Regions from separate parts of the Paenibacillus sp. FSL H7-0323 genome, predicted to be linked through region 1. Evidence: riboswitches for the same ligand, from Rfam matches in the RefSeq annotation. Region 1 holds a riboswitch; the other holds the start of a gene.
The links. Region 1 has a riboswitch for cobalamin ahead of MHH89_RS24445 (anaerobic ribonucleoside triphosphate reductase). Riboswitches for the same ligand answer to the same signal wherever they lie in the genome.
Positions count from the first base shown of each region.

Region 2: it holds a riboswitch for cobalamin, as region 1 does, so the genes downstream of both, metE (5-methyltetrahydropteroyltriglutamate--homocysteine S-methyltransferase) here and MHH89_RS24445 (anaerobic ribonucleoside triphosphate reductase) in region 1, are expected to answer to the same signal.

Region 1 is NZ_JBBODB010000001.1:5,431,664-5,434,803, forward strand. It holds gene MHH89_RS24445 (anaerobic ribonucleoside triphosphate reductase) at 1-1,361, opposite strand, end outside; cobalamin riboswitch at 1,604-1,838, opposite strand; gene MHH89_RS24450 (MTH1187 family thiamine-binding protein) at 2,217-2,525, shown strand; tRNA gene MHH89_RS24455 (tRNA-Thr) at 2,619-2,690, shown strand; gene MHH89_RS24460 (hypothetical protein) at 2,924-3,091, shown strand.
Region 2 is NZ_JBBODB010000001.1:2,949,712-2,952,851, forward strand. It holds gene metE (5-methyltetrahydropteroyltriglutamate--homocysteine S-methyltransferase) at 1-1,563, opposite strand, end outside; cobalamin riboswitch at 1,719-1,924, opposite strand; gene MHH89_RS13465 (undecaprenyl-diphosphate phosphatase) at 2,024-2,884, opposite strand; gene MHH89_RS13470 (DedA family protein) at 2,935-3,140, opposite strand, start outside.

The sequences.
Region 1 (3,140 bases):
TCCGCCATACCGATGAAGCCAAGAGACAGACTGCCATGCTTCAGCAGATCGCCTACAGTGTCATCGGGTGCAAGATGTTCGCCGCCTTCCCAAACGCCTTCTCGCATCATGAAATCGGAAGCTTTAGCTTTTTGTGCGGTTTGGATGTGGAAGCGATGGAGAAGTCCTTCCAGCGCAATATCCATATAATGATTTAGATCTTCATAGAAGCCAGCTTCGTCTGCGACGGTACGTCTGCCTGTTACTGTGCCGTGTGCCAGACCTAGCCGAACCAGATTTAGTGTATTAAAGGAAAGGTTGCCCTTCCCAGAGCAATGATTACGCCCAAAACGGTCACCGAGCACTCGGGTTCGGCAGCCCATTGTAGCGAACTCCGTATCAGGATCACTTGGATCATAATACTGCAAGTTGAGCGGAGCGTCCAGATTAGCGAAGTTTGGATATAGTCTGCGCGCAGAACATTCAGCTGCTTTTAGGAACAGTTCATAGTTAGGATCGCCTTGCTGTTGATTGATTCCTTGCTTGCATTTGAAGATTTGAATCGGGAACACTGGTGTTTCTCCGCTGCCAAGTCCGTTCATAGTTGCGGTTAGCAGAGAACTGATCACAAGCTGACCTTCTGGTGAAGTACAAGTACCGTAGTTGATGCTGGTAAACGGTATTTGTCCACCGGATCGGCTGGACATGGTATTCAGATTATGTACCATACTTTCAGCCGCTTGCAGGGTTTCGATTTCGGTTTCCTTTAGTGCAAAACGGAACGCTCTTGGATATGACTCCGCCAGATCGGTCCGGCTCATCGTAATCTCGCCCAAAGATTCGTCAGCTTGTCCTTCTTCAAAATAATCCAGACCCTTGCGGAACAGCTTGGCGAAGGATTTGGTTACATAAGGTGCCAGATCGTAATCGAGTTTATTGGCGGATACACCACCATATTGAGCATTTTGCTGGGATTGGAAAATAATCGCTACCAGAGACATAGCTGTCATTATTGAGTTCGGAGGACGAACGCTGCCGTTGCCGGTATTGAAACCTTCACGGAGAAGTTTATCAAACGGGATAAAAATACAGTTCGTCGTTCCAATCGCGTATTGATCCAGATCATGCACATAGACGACATTGTCATCAATAGCCTGCACTAGCTGTGGCGGCATCGTAAAATTGCGGGCGTACCATTTTGAATATTCACTGCCGAACTTGCTCATTTTACCGGAGAAACTCTCTCCATTCAAATTGGCATTCTCGCGCAATAGGTCCATATCCCGACTGTCGATAATATCCCGGCCTAAATCAATGAGCTCTTCTAAAAGAACTTCCCGTGCATTTTCTACTCCATTAAATTGTCTCTCCAACAACGTCATTGTACAGCTCTCCTCTCAGTATAAAAGAAAAACATCTATCATCAAATCCATATATCCATAAGAAGTTGGACTGCTATAAGCAGTCGTATATTTGTTCAGATTACATAAAAAAAGCATCCCCTACCCGAGGATGGCAGAAAATGCCCGATGCGTTATGTAAATATCCACACGGATATTTGCAGAGGTCTCTACGTAGATGACCGCATGCGGACACCATCCCTGTTCCTCGCAGGCATCAATAGTTGGTGTCGTCGAAACAGGTAGGTCTCCTGGCTTCCGTGGGATCTCTCGGCGCCTTCCCAAGGGTGTTCCTAACCCTCAGTGGCATTTGCCGGGAGATGTGGATTCTCAAGCTTCCCAGAAGCTTAAGAAGGCCATCCGGTTACAGTGGCGGGACCGCAGCGGATTCTCACCGCGCTTCCCTATTAAGCTCTAAATCCGGTTAAGGATCAAAGCGCCTGTCTCCACTATATTTTGTTGTCGTTAGATAAAAATAACCCAAGATGTTGTGTTTGTAAACAGTTTTTTAGAAAACCCGCGCGGGGAGCGGGTTCTTTAAAAGTACTCCACAAATGATCCACAGGCTGTCCATAAGTAATCCACAATTGATCCACAGGGAGATGCGAAATGATTCATAAATTGTCCGAAAAGATGCCACAAAGAGTCCATAAATATAGTGCAGATGACCCTAGAATTTGCTCATGAGAAAATACCCTTAGCCCAAAGTCATATTTTGGAGTAATCAGAAGAAATAGAAGAGATAAGGGAGGATAATCTTGCTTAGTTTGTGACAGAGCGGTGGAATTGTTACAATGGAAGGAGACAGCTACTATAAAATTTCGAGGAGGTATTCTCATGCCTATTGCTGAAGTTACAGTTATTCCAATTGGAACAGGCAGTACCAGTCTTAGCAGCTATGTTGCGGATATGCAGCGGGTGCTGAAGACAGTAGAAGGGATTACTTATGAACTTACGTCCATGGGGACGATCATCGAAGGGCCTCTGCAACGCATTTTTGCCGCGGTAGAAGCTTTGCATGAGTCTCCTTTTTCCGCAGGTGCAGAACGTGTCTCTACCTCACTTAAAATAGACGACCGCCGCGATAAACCCTCTACTAGCCGTGGAAAGTTAGAGTCTGTGGAGCGTAAGCTACAGGTGGATTAGCAGTTTAGGAGGGCGGAAAACAGGGAGCAATAGGCTTGCGTTTCTGGCTGAAAGTTGTATAATATTTTTTGTTTGACAGAAAAACAGCGTTAAGCTGGTGTAGCTCAGGGGTAGAGCAACGCACTCGTAATGCGTAGGCCGGGGGTTCAATTCCCTTCACCAGCATCCTTACAAAGTCGATAGTGGCGCGTGTTCCCGGGTTTTTGGAACTGCGCCTTTTTTTTGTACAAGCATCAACTTCTAACATTCTTCTAACCTTTAGTCGATTAAAGTGGGTGTCTCGTCAATTTTCTCCACTTCTTTTCGGGTTCCTAGAATAGAATCTCCGATACATCGGGGCACCGCTTCCTGCAGATTGGGGAGAACATGTGAATAAGTATCCAGAGTGATATTTATTGATGAATGGCCTAATCTTTCCTGAAGTCGAATATGATGGACAGCCCCTGCTGTTCCCTGTTCTTCTGGAGAAACGTATCAAGGAAGATAAGACATGGCGCGAAATCGGTAATGAAAACGGTATGACTAGTGGTCACTGTCGAGCAGATGGAAGGCGTGTCGCAAGCTGACAGCAATCAGAATGAAGGATGTGGCGGAGGTGCAGCATAAGCTGCTTTT
Region 2 (3,140 bases), 2.5 Mb from region 1:
GGAACCGTAGGATTGAACCCAGCCATTACTAGTAAACAAGTATCCGTCCAGCTTTTCTCCGAAAAACTCCACCATATCTGTACGCTCGAACTCACCGTGGACCAGAACATCCAGACCTAGCTTTTCTTGGAAGGTAATTGCATCCGCGATCTGCTCACGAACAAATCCATCATAACGCTCCTGATTCCAGACCCCTTTACGCCATTTCAATCTCGCCTGACGCACTTCTACTGTCTGCGGGAAGCTACCAATTGTAGTGGTTGGCAGAAGTGGAAGCTGCCATTTCTCTTGCTGCACCTTTAAGCGTTCAGCAAAAGGCAAACTGCGTTGGTCAGGCAAAGCTGCAAGTGCAAGCACTTGCTCCGCCACATCCTTACGGCCACGCTCAGGTAGTGCGCGGAATGCTGCAATAGCTTCACGACTAGCGGCCAGCGCTGCTTTAGAAGCTTCTACTTTATCTGCGAGGGCTGCTCCGAGCAGACTAAGCTCTGCAAGCTTCTCATCGGCAAAAGCTAACGCATTCTTAACAGTCGCCTTCAGCTTCACCTCACCTTGAACGGTGACTGGGACATGCAGCAGACTGCAAGAAGGCTGAAGAATAAGACGATCAAGCGGCACATGAACGCTGAGCTTTTCTACCAGTTGCAGCTTAGCGTCTAAATCGGAACGCCAGATGTTCCGTCCATCAATAATTCCGGCACCCAGCCATTTGTCCTTCGGCCAGCCAAGACGTTCGATAGAAGCCAGATTCGCTCCACCATCGTGCACAAAGTCAAGACCCAAGCCTTGAACAGGCAACTCTAGCAGTGCTTCCAACGGTTCAGCAGCTTCGAAATACGTCTGTAAAATAATATTCAAGCCCGGCACGGAGCCGGCAATTTCTGTGTATATCGAGTTAAGCAGTGTTAATTCTTCTTTACTTATGCCTGTAACAATCGCTGGCTCATCGATTTGTACCCAGCTTACCCCTTCTTGCTTTAGTTCCTGTAGCAGTTGAACATAGACTGGAACAAAACGTGCAGCAATCTTGGCGATATCTGCCGCTGCGTAACCTTTGGACAGCTTAAGGAAGGTATACAGACCTAAAAGTACCGGTTTACCTTCAATCCCTGCCTGCGATTTAGCAAAACGATAAGCCGCTAGAGGTTTATTTTCAGTCAGGCGTGGTGTTTGTGTGCCGATCTCTGGAACGATATAGTGATAGTTCGTATTGAACCATTTGGTCATCTCACAGGCAGTAGCCTCAGCATTACCACGGGCCATTGCAAAATAAAGATCAAGCCCGATGTCGCCGCCATCATACGTGTACCGTGGAGGTACAATTCCAAACATAACAGCCGTATCCAACACATGGTCATAAAAAGTAAAATCATTCACCGGAATAAGCTCAATTCCTGCCTCTTGCTGGGTCTTCAAATGCTGCAGCTGAATTGCTGCCATTTCGGAGCGGAATTGCTCCTCATTTATTTTCCCCTGCCAGTAGGCTTCCAGTGTCTTTTTCCATTCGCGGTTCTTTCCGATTCTCGGATATCCAAGATTGCTTACTTTTACTTTATTCGTCATCTCGATACACTCCCTCTTCCATCTCTTATTTCAAACTCCAAAGCTACTTGCTTTCCTATAAAAAAGAGCGCCCTTCCCTAAAAAAGTCAAAGGGAAAGACGCCCATGATATACCCATGGTTAACGTCTAACACCTCCCTATCTTCCGTAGGTGAAGCAGTGCTGTTGAAACAGGCAGGTCTCCTGGCTAGCGGCGTCAACATCTTGAGCAGTCTTCCCAGCAGTAGTAAATTGCCAGTGACCTCTGTTGCTCGAGATTCTTCCGTTACAGTGGCGGGACCGCATCGGCTTCGAACCGAATTTCCCTATTAAGCCTACCGAATTACTATTTTCCGGTCAGCACCTGTCTCCGATATCATTCATCATTTGAGTGTCTTAATCTGATGTCATCATACGTGAAAGCCCCAGCAATCTGCAATAGATTACTGGGGCTTCTGTTATATCGATTCCTTATAACGGACTTAGAAAAATACGAAATATACTACAGCAGCAAGAATTATACGGTATATAGCAAACGGTAAGAGCTTGATACGATTGATCAGTTTTAAGAAGAAACGCATCGATAACAGCGCAAATAGGAAGGCACTAATAAAGCCTGCAATAAAAAACGGCAACGCGTCCATGGTGAAATATTGCCAGTTTTTCATCAGTGACAACAGACTGGCACCTGCCATGATGGGTACTGCCATAATAAACGTAAAATCAGCAGCGGCACGATGGCTCATCCCGAGGAGTACGCCACCAGAAATCGTCGAGCCCGAGCGTGAAAATCCAGGCCATAACGAAAAACACTGTACAAGACCTACACCAAGTGCCTGTTTGTATGTAATCTGATCTACACTCTCAGTTCTGATCTTCTTCGGCCCAAACAGATCGGCAATAATCATTAATATAGCCCCAATCACTAGACCAATTAACACTGTTGAGGTAGAGAATAAATGCTCATTAATATAATCATTAAACAGAACACCTAACACACCTGCAGGCACTAACCCTACCAGAACCTGAGTCAGCTTGAGATGCCCGCCCTGCTCCAACTGCGGTAGCTCCTCTGTTACAGGATCCAACTGCTTACGGCTGAAACGCTTTAAGCCTAACAAATCAATGAACCGATTTCTAAAGATCACAACAACCGCTAATATTGAACCCAGTTGAATAACTACTTTGAAGGTATTTGCCGTATATTGTCCAAATAACTCCTGTGATTTCAGCCACATATCATCAACAATAATCATATGACCCGTGGAGGATACTGGAGCAAATTCGGTTAAACCTTCAACAAGCCCCAAAATAATGGCTTTAATAATCGTTAATAGCTCCATGTGTTTCCCTCCTTTTTAATAGTCATTTCTATTATCAGTCCACTACCCGCTTAGCCCTCAGTGTTCATTCTCCGGCTGCGTTTGCGGAAGTACAGAAACCCAAGAATAACTAATCCGCCAGCAATTAGTACATAGACTACATTGGAGTACACGTCCATGTACATAGCAATGTCTTCCCAGGATTCTCCTAAAGCCGCGCCAATAAGCACAAGCAGCAAATTCCATCCCAATGTGCCAATCGTTGTGAAGATCATAA